Regions from separate parts of the Agathobaculum ammoniilyticum genome, predicted to be linked through region 1. Evidence: predicted binding sites of a transcription regulator. Region 1 holds the regulator's gene; each other region holds the start of a gene.
The links. Region 1 encodes LexA, which represses DNA repair genes until DNA is damaged. Its sites were predicted from a motif close to CNAACANNTGTTNG; they were not measured.
Positions count from the first base shown of each region.

Region 2: a site for LexA is predicted at 1,706-1,719, ahead of dinB (DNA polymerase IV). Genes of this name have one in related genera too.
Region 3: a site for LexA is predicted at 1,365-1,378, ahead of recA (recombinase RecA). Genes of this name have one in related genera too.

Region 1 is NZ_JAOQJE010000002.1:189,840-193,097, reverse strand. Features, by position in the region: gene OCV66_RS03445 (DAK2 domain-containing protein) at 1-287, opposite strand, end outside; gene OCV66_RS03440 (Asp23/Gls24 family envelope stress response protein) at 381-731, opposite strand; gene lexA (transcriptional repressor LexA) at 953-1,543, shown strand; gene recG (ATP-dependent DNA helicase RecG) at 1,556-3,258, shown strand, end outside.
Region 2 is NZ_JAOQJE010000008.1:28,684-31,941, reverse strand. Features, by position in the region: gene pdxR (MocR-like pyridoxine biosynthesis transcription factor PdxR) at 1-446, shown strand, start outside; gene dinB (DNA polymerase IV) at 467-1,690, opposite strand; TPP riboswitch at 1,778-1,880, shown strand; gene thiS (sulfur carrier protein ThiS) at 1,954-2,148, shown strand; gene thiF (sulfur carrier protein ThiS adenylyltransferase ThiF) at 2,154-2,789, shown strand; gene mscL (large conductance mechanosensitive channel protein MscL) at 2,842-3,258, opposite strand.
Region 3 is NZ_JAOQJE010000002.1:78,023-81,280, reverse strand. Features, by position in the region: gene OCV66_RS02950 (regulatory protein RecX) at 1-135, opposite strand, end outside; gene recA (recombinase RecA) at 132-1,292, opposite strand; gene prmC (peptide chain release factor N(5)-glutamine methyltransferase) at 1,491-2,357, opposite strand; gene OCV66_RS02935 (DUF1385 domain-containing protein) at 2,439-3,258, opposite strand, start outside.

The DNA.
Region 1 (3,258 bases):
GCCATGCCACGGAACAGCAGCGACAGGATAACGCCCGAATTGCCGCGCGCGCCGCGCAGCAGCGCGGAGGCGGCCGTGTCCGCAGCCTTTGCCAGCGTCGGCTCCTCCAGCTTGTCCAGCTCGGTCATGGCGGACGCCATGGTCATGGACATATTGGTGCCTGTATCGCCGTCCGGTACGGGGAACACATTCAGTTCATTGGCGCGCTCCTTGTTTTCCGCAATGGCGAGCGCGCCCTCGATCACCATGGATTTGAAAAGCGCGCCGTCTATTTTCTGATCTGCCATATGCATACTCTCCCTAATCTCTGTTTTCAGACCGCGTCCGCGCCCCGCGAACGGCGGCGGTATGGGGATACAGGGGTCTGCACCCCCTGCTTATCAGTCCGCGCGAATGCTCTCCACATAAACGTCCACGTTTTTTACGTCTACACCGGTCAGACGCTCCACATGGTAGCGCACCTCGCCGATGATCGAGCGGCACACGGTCGCGATGTTCACCCCGTGTTCCACCGCGATGTGCAGGTCGATATCGACGCCGCCGTCCGGTGCCTCGGCCACCTTAACGCCGCGGGACTGGTTCTCCCGTCCGAGCAGGTGCGCCAGTCCGTCCGACATCGAGCGGATGGTCATGCCCTTCACTCCAAAACAGGAGGAAGCCGCATAGCCCGCGATGCCGGCCAGCACTTCGTTTGTGATTTCGATATATCCAAGATCAGTCTTGATCGTCATAGAAAACCCTCCCTGTGATTGGTTGGCTGTCTGGTTACTTATCTTATATTTTATATCAAATGCCCTGTAAATACAAGCAAAATGCGGAAAGCATGTCATGAATCTATAAATTTCCGGCAACAATAGAAACAAATGTTTGCTTTTCCCGCCATAATACGGTATAATGAAGAAAATGCGAACGTATGTTCCTTTCAGGCAAGGTGTGAAGGAGTGCAGACCCCATGAAAAAAATTTCCCCAAAACAGCAGCGCATCCTCGATTATATCAGCGAATTCTCCCTGGAGCATGGCTACCCGCCCTCCGTGCGAGAGATCTGCGCTGAAATGGACCTGCGTTCCCCCTCGACCGTACACGCGCATCTGAAAAAGCTGCAGGAGGCGGGCTATCTCGAGCCGAGCGAACATAAATCCCGCGCGCTGACGCCGGTCAGCGGCCCGTCCATGGTGCCGCGCGTCCCCATCCTCGGGCGGGTAACGGCCGGCCTGCCCATCCTTGCGGTGGAGGAGCATATCGGATACGTCCCGTTCGAGCCGGCGGCCGGCGGCGGGGAATACTATGCCCTGCGCATCCGCGGCGATTCCATGACCGGCGCCGGCATCCTGGACGGCGACCTCGTCATCGTCCGGCAGGACGCGCAGGCTCGCAGCGGCGATATCGTCATCGCCCTGCTGGAGGACGAGGCCACCTGCAAAACGCTGAACCTCACGCAGGACGGCGTATGGCTGATGCCGGAAAATCCGGCCTACCCGCCTATCAACGGTACGGGCTGCCAGATCCTCGGCGTGGTCAAAGCGGTCTATCGGGAATATTAAGGAGCGACGCCTATGCCGGCACTGGACGACAGCATCCAATTCGTCAAGGGCATCGGCCCGAAAAAGGCGAAGCTGTTTGAAAAACTGCACATCCGCACCCTGCGCGACGCGCTTGAGACCTATCCGCGCGACTATGAGGACCGCACCCGCATCACCCGCATCGCGGATATCGGCGCGGAGGACAAATACACCGTCCGCGCGGTCGTGGGTACCGAACCCAAGCTCAGCCGCATCCGCAAGGGGCTGACGCTGGTCAAATGCACGATTTTTGACGAGTCCGGCTTACTGCACGTCACCTGGTTCAACAACCCTTACGCCGCCGCGCTGGTGCGCGCGGGGCAGGAATATGTGTTTTACGGCCGCATACAGGGCTTTGGCCGCGCGCGGACGCTCATTTCGCCCCAGTCCGAAAAGGTCGCGCCGGACGCGGACCACCCAGGCCGCATCGTGCCGGTCTATCCGCTGACCGCGGGGCTGACCCAGCGCGACCTGGAGCGCGTGACCGAAGCCGCGCTCGCCGCCGTGCCGGGCGACTGGCCCGACCCGCTGCCCGAGGTGCTGCGCGCCAAATACCGCCTGCCGGACGCGGCCGACGCGCTGGCCGCCATCCACCGCCCACAGACAGCGGACGAAGTTGCCGAGGCGCGCCGCCGCATGGTGTTCGAGGAGCTGTTCCTGCTGTGCTGCGGCCTGCAGCAGCTCAAGGAGCGCCGCCGCGCCGATTCCGGCATCCTTTTCGCGCAGAGCGGGCTGGACGCCTATCTGGACGCGCTGCCTTTCGCCCCCACGGGCGCGCAGCGCCGCGCGATCGGGGAGGTCGCGGCGGACTGCGCCTCCGGCAGGCCGATGAACCGGCTGGTGCAGGGCGACGTCGGCTCGGGCAAGACGGTCGTGGCGGCAGCGCTGTGCGCGCTGGCCGCGCAGAACGGCTGGCAGGCCGCTTTCATGGCGCCGACCGAGATCCTCGCCGTCCAGCACGCGGAAACGCTCGCCCCCCTGCTGGGCCGGCTGGGCATTTCCTGCACCCTGCTCACCGGCTCGATGACCGCGGCGCAGAAGCGGTCCGCGCTCGCCGCAATCGAAACCGGCGCGGCGCAGGTCGTGGTCGGCACGCACGCGCTCATCCAGCAGGGCGTGGCCTTTCACCGGCTGGGCGCGGTCATTGCGGACGAGCAGCACCGCTTCGGCGTGGCACAGCGCGCCGCGCTTTCGGCCAAGGGGGGGGAAACGCCGCATGTGCTGGTCATGTCAGCTACGCCCATTCCGCGCACGCTCGCGCTCATTCTGTACGGCGACTTGGACGTATCCGTGCTGGACGAGTTGCCGCCCGGCCGCAGTCCGGTCGAGACCTACGCGGTGGGAGAAAATATGCGCCGGCGCATCACCGCCTTTATCGACAAGCAGATTGCGGCAGGCGGGCAGGCCTACGTCGTCTGCCCGCTGGTCGAGGAGGGCGAATTAAACCTCAAAAGCGCGGAGCAGCACGCAAAGGACCTGCAGGCCGCCCTGCCGCACCGCCGCGTTGCCGTGCTGCACGGCCGCATGAAAAACGCGGACAAGGAGCAGGTGATGCGCGATTTCGCCGCGCGGCAGTATGATATCCTGGTCGCCACGACCGTGATCGAGGTCGGCGTAGACGTGCCGAACGCCAACCTGATGGTAGTGGAGGACGCGGACCGCTTCGGCCTGTCCCAGCTCCACCAGCTCCGCGGGCG
Region 2 (3,258 bases), on a different contig from region 1:
TGCTGCCGGACGCGCTCATGGCCCGCTACCGCGCGCAGTTCTCGCTCTATTCCTCCACCGTACCCAGCTTTGACCAGCATACGCTCGCCGCGTTTATGCGCACGGGGGGCTTCGAACGGCATATCAGCCGCAGCCGCAAGGTGTACCAAGCGCGGCGCGACGCGCTCATGGCCGCGCTCGACCGGGAGCTGGCCGGCCTGCCGCACGAGGTTTCGCGCTCCGAAGCCGGACTGCACCTGCTGCTGCATATGCGCAGCGGCATGCTGGAAGGCGAGCTGATCAACCGGGCACGCGCGGTCGGGGTGCGGGTCTACGGTCTGTCCGCCTATTACACGCCGCCGGTCAAGCCGCCGCGGGCCACGCTGGTGCTCGGCTACGCCGGCCTGACCGAGCGCCAGATCGACGAAGCCGCCGCGCTTCTGCGTCAGGCCTGGGACGGCCGCTGAAGCAATAAGCCCTGATACTGTCAGGGCTTATTTTCTTCTTTTTCCTTATCCTCTTTCTTTACCGAGTGGGCGAACACCACCGACTGGTCTCCGAACCGCTCCCGCAGTGCATCCACCGTCCGGTCCAGCCGGCGCTGCTTTTCGCGCGCCTGCCGCGCTTCCGCTGCGTCAAACAGGGAAAGCTGCTCGCACGACTGCGCTTCGGGCAGCAGGTTCGCCGCCGTGACCGACAGCATCCGGATCGGCCTGCCGATCTGCCAGTGCGCGCGCAACAGGGCCATGGAAATATCGATCAGCGCGCGCGTGGAATTGGTCGGGCGTTCCAGCGTGACCTGCCGCGAGCGGTTGCGGAATTCCGGATCGCGGATGCCGAGCTGCACGGTCTGGCACACCAGCCCATGCCGCCGCAAGCGGCGGCCGACATTGTCGCACAGTGCGGTCAGCCCCATCCGGCATTCGTCCTCGCCCACCAGATTATGCGCGAATGTCATGCTGTTCCCCACGGATTTGACCTCGCGCTCCTCGTAAAACGGGCGCACCGGCTCGTCGTCCTCCCCGCGGGCGTAGCACAGCAGGGTGTCGCCCATTTTCCCGAAAACGCCGTGCAGGAACGCAGGGTCGCACACGGCCAGATCGCCTATGGTATACACGCCCAGGCGGCTGAGCTTATCCAGCGCATGCCGACCCACATACAGCAGCGCGCTGACCGGCAACGGCCAGACCTTGTCCTTGTAATTCCCGCGCGAAAACACGGTTGTCCCGTCCGGCTTTTTGTAATCGCTGCCCAGCTTGGCGAACGCGCGGTTGAACGACACGCCCACCGAGATCGTCAGCCCTACCTCCACGCGCATGCGGCGGCGCAGCTCGTCCGCGATCTGCTCCCCCGTGCCGAACAGATGTGCCGTTCCGGTTACATCCAGAAAGGATTCATCAATACCGAACGGGTCAACCAGATCGGTATACTGTAGGTACAACTCGTTGCACCGGCGTGAATATTTGACATACTCCGACCGGTGCGGCGCGACCAGGCGTAAGTCTGGACACTTACGCCTGGCCTGCCAGATGGTCTCGGCCGTTTGTACACCGAACGCTTTCGCTTTCTCATTTTTTGCAAGGATGATGCCGCGCCGGCTTTCCGGATCGCCGCAGACCGCGCTCGGCCCTTCGGCCAGCGTGGGGTCGAGCAGCGTCTCCACCGAGACATAAAACGCGTTACAGTCACAGTGCAGGATCGTGCGTTCCACAGCATCCCCTCCCACCGAACATTTGTTTCTTTTATTATACCGTGAAAATTCCGTCTTGACAACCGTATCCGATCAGGTCTATACTGAGTTTGCAAGCAAGGGTGCCGTGATGAGCGGCTGAGAGGGCGAGAGCCTAACCTTTTGAACCTGTTGGTTAACACCATCGTAGGGAAGCTGTCGCATCGCAGAACATTCAAATGCCCCGGTTTTACCGCATGGTGAAACCGAGGCATTTTTTCTTGCGGAAAAGAGGGGGTATTTTGATGAAAGTAAACGGACAAACACAGCCCTGCCCTGCGTTACTGACCGTGCAGGCCCTTGTGCAGTCGCGCGGCCTTGACCCGCAGCGCGTGGCGGTGGAAAAGAACGGGCATATCATCCCGCGCAGCCGCTTTGCAGAGGAGACGCTGTGCGACGCCGACACGGTCGAGATCGTACAGTTCGTGGGCGGAGGCTGAATACGATGGTTTTAACACAGAAAGAGCTGCACGACGCGCTCTCCGGCCGGCACGGCGCCGCTGTTCAGGCGCAGCTCGACCGCGCCGCGGTCGGCATCGCGGGGCTGGGCGGACTCGGCTCCCATATCGCCGTATCGCTCGCGCGGCTCGGGGTCGGCCGGCTAGTGCTTGTCGATTTCGACGTGGTCGATGTGACCAACCTCAACCGCCAGCACTATACCATGAAAGACATCGGCATCCCCAAAACACTCGCCCTCCTGGAACAACTAGAGGCAATCAATCCATACTTAAATTACGAAACGTATACCGAGCGCATCATTCCGGCAAACGCCGCCCGTCTGTTCGCGGGCTGCGACGTGGTATGCGAGGCGTTCGACCGCCCCGACCAGAAAGCCATGCTGATCGAAACGCTGCTCGAACAGCAGCCGAAAACCCCTATCGTCTCCGGCAGCGGCATGGCAGGCTTCGGCTCGGCCAACGCCATCCGCACGGAACGGCGGTTCGGCCGCCTGTACCTCTGCGGGGACGGAATGAGCGATGTATCCGACGGGCTGGGGCTGATGGCGCCGCGTGTCGCAGTCTGCGCGGCGCACCAGGCGGCCATGACGCTGCGCCTGCTGCTAGGCGAGCACGAACCGTAACGGGCAAAAAAGAAAAAGGCCCTGCGGGCCTTTTTCCGGATGGGGTCGGCGCTTACTCCTCACGGGGCAACTCAGAGGCGCAGTGCGCGCATTTGGTCGCCGCGATCGGGATATCGCTGCAGCAATACGGGCATTTCTTGGTCGTCGGGGCGGCGGGCGCGTCCGGCTTTCTTCCCAGGCTGGTCAGCTTGTTGACCGCCTTGAGCATGCAGAACAGCACGAACGCCATAATCAGGAAATTGATGACCGAGGTCAGGAACGCGCCGTACTTGAGTTCGATTCCCGCAATCTGCAGTGTGAACGCGCTCAGGTCGGTGTTGCCCGCCAAGCCGAGGAGCGGGTTAATCAGGTTATCGGTCAGCGAGGTCACAATGCTGGTGAACGCGCCGCCGATGATAACACCGATCGCCATATCCATCACGTTGCCGCGCAGCGCGAAGGACTTGAATTCCTCAATAAACTTTTTCAT
Region 3 (3,258 bases), 110 kb from region 1:
GACCGCGTACTCCGCTGCCTGTTCGTCGTGGCCCTTGTCGAGCAGCTTGTCCCGCAGCATGCTGGCGCTCAGCGCGCGGTATGAGAGCTGCCTCGCCGCCGCGTCCAGCGCCGCGTGGTATTTATCCCCGTTCATTCTTCATCCAGGTCGTCAAAATCGTCCGCGTCGATGGACACGGCCCGCGAAGCGCCGGCCTTGGGTGCGGCGGGCTTGGCCGCAGGCGCCGCTACGGACGCCGGACGGGCCGCCGCGGTCTGATGCGCCTTCTGCCGCTCCTCCTCAACTTTTTCCATGATCTGCTTCTGCACATCGTCCGCAAGCTCGGGATGGTCCTTGAAATACTGCTTGGCCGCGTCGCGCCCCTGTCCCAGGCGCATTTCGCCCAGCGAGAACCACGCGCCCGACTTGCCCACAATGCCGTATTTGACGCCCAGATCGACCAGCTCGCTTGTGCGCGAGATGCCCTCGCCGTACATGATGTCGAACTCGGCCTCCTTGAACGGCGGCGCGACCTTGTTCTTGACCACCTTGCAGCGGGTGTGGCTGCCGATATTCTCCGCGCCGGACTTGATATGCTCGGTACGGCGCACGTCGATACGCACGGAGGCGTAGAATTTGAGCGCGCGGCCGCCGGTCGTGACCTCCGGACTGCCATAGATCACGCCCACCTTTTCACGAAGCTGGTTGATAAAAATAGCTACGCACTGGCTCTTGGCGATCGAGCCGGCCAGCTTGCGCATGGCCTGGCTCATCATGCGGGCGTGCAGGCCGACGAACGAATCGCCCATTTCTCCCTCGATCTCGGCGCGCGGGGTGAGCGCGGCGACCGAGTCGATGACCACAATATCAATTGCGCCCGAACGCACGAGCGCCTCCGCGATATCAAGCCCCTGCTCGCCGGTATCCGGCTGGGAAACCAGCAGGCTGTCGATATCCACGCCCAGCGCCTTGGCGTATATGGGGTCGAGCGCATGCTCCGCGTCGATGAACGCGGCGGTGCCGCCCAGCTTCTGCGCCTCGGCCACGCAGTGCAGCGCAACCGTGGTCTTGCCGGAGGATTCCGGCCCGTAGATCTCCACGATGCGGCCGCGCGGCAGGCCGCCGATGCCCAGCGCGAGATCCAGCCCGATCGAGCCGGTCGGGATATGGTCTACCTGCATGCCGGCGTTCTCGCCGAGACGCATGACCGAACCCTTGCCGAACTGCTTTTCGATCTGACCGAGCGCCGCGGCGAGCGCTTTCTTTTTATCGGCCGCGGGCGCGACCGGTTCGAGCTGTTTTTTGGTAGCCATAAAGAGCCTCCTGCTTGTTTGTTGATTCCTGCATCCATTATACCAGTGGCAAAAAATAAAAGCAAGAAAAATCGAAAATTTGTTCGATGTTTTCCTGCTTTTTATTTTTCACTTTCGTCTGTGGACGGCGCGGCGGCCTGCGCGCCGCGTTCGATCTGTTCGCTGAGCGGTACATATTCCGGAGGCTTTTCCCCCGTTTCATTCCAGCAGGGTGTTGTACCCATACACAATGCGCGGCACCCCGGAAAGGTCCTCCGTGATGCCGATGCCGGCAAAACGGTTATCCTCCAGGATGGCGGCGACCTGCGTCGCCTGCCGGTAGCCGCACTCGAACAGGATGACGCCACCCGGCACGAGCAGCTCCCCCCACTTGGCGCAGATCGAACGGTAAAAATCCAGCCCGTCCTCCCCGCCGAACAGCGCTTCGTGCGGCTCGTAATCCGCGACGCTCGGCTCGAGCGCGCGCATCTCCGCGCGGGTGACGTAGGGCGGATTGGAAACCAGAATGTCAAACTGCCCCATATTGTTCGGCGGGCGGAAGCGCACGTCCGCCTTGAGCGCGACATACCGGCTCTGCACCCCCAGCCGACGGGCGTTTTCCCGCGTAACGCGCAGCGCGCCCTCGGAAATATCCACACCCGCGACGCGCGCGTCCTCCACCTCATGCGCGGCGGCGATGCCGATGCAGCCCGAACCGCAGCACAGGTCGAGGATGCGCGGCGAAACCCGCTGCCGCGCCTGTCCGATGACCAACTCGCACAGACGCTCGGTATCCGAGCGCGGGATCAGCACCGAGCGGTCGATCTGGAACGTCAGCCCATAAAAATCCCATTCGCCGAGTATGTATGCAAGCGGTTCGCCGTCCAGACAGCGGTCGCAAAGCAGATGCGCATAGTCCACCGTCGCGTCGTCCAGATAGACATGACCCCAGTCGGCTGTTTTGTTTTTATCCGCCTTGCAGGCGTATGCCGTTATCTCGCGCGCGGAAAGAGAAGGCTGCGGATCGTCCGCCTCCTTCAAGCGCTTGAACAGCTCCATATATACGTCGTTGATGGTCTTGGTCAAGGCTTGGCCCACCCCCTAAATGTGTTTTACGCATGCCGCAGGGCGCGCGGCGGCTTTCCATACAGCGATATGGACGCCTATTCACCAGTTGTCCGATCCGTCCTCCGGAATGACCGCCTTCATGCCGGTGATCGCCACCTCAATCATGGAATCGTCCGGCTCGAACACGGTCAGGTGCTGGATCATCAGGCCAGGCCAGCGCAGCGCACGGGAAAGCACGCTCTCCGAACGGCCGGCGTAGCGGTTGAACTCATAGCTGATGCCCACCACGAGCGGCAGCAGGACCAGATGCGCCAGCATGCGCAGAAACGGGTTGGTGATATCCACGATGGAAAACACGATGGACGAAACAATCGTCGCAATAATAATCAACACGAACATAAAGCTGGTGCCGCAGCGCGGATGGTATTTGTTCTGGCGGCGGACGTTCTCCACGGTCAGTTCCTCGCCCGCCTCGTAGCAGAAAATGGTCTTGTGCTCCGCGCCGTGGTATTCGAACGTGCGGCGGATGTCCTTCATGTGCGACACCGACCACATGAACAGCAGGAAGATCACCACGCGCACCGCGCCCTCCAATACGTTGCGGGCGAGTACGCCCCAGCCCTCCGGCACAAAGCCGCCGAGGAAGCTCGGCAGCAGCAGGAACAGCGCGACCGGCAGCGCGATGCCGATTACGGTCGAAATACCGAGGATCAGCCGGTTCAGACCCTCGGAGCCGAATTTATTTTCCAGCCAGATCTCGAATTTGGAGGGCGGCGCGTCCACCTCCTCGTCCTCAAAGAACGAGGCCGAATAGTTGATTGCCTGGATGCCGTCTTTCATGGCCATGAACAGGCCGTAGGCGCCGCGCAGCACCGGCAGCTTCCAGAACGCGGAGGGCTGGTGCGCGTCCTCCTCCTTT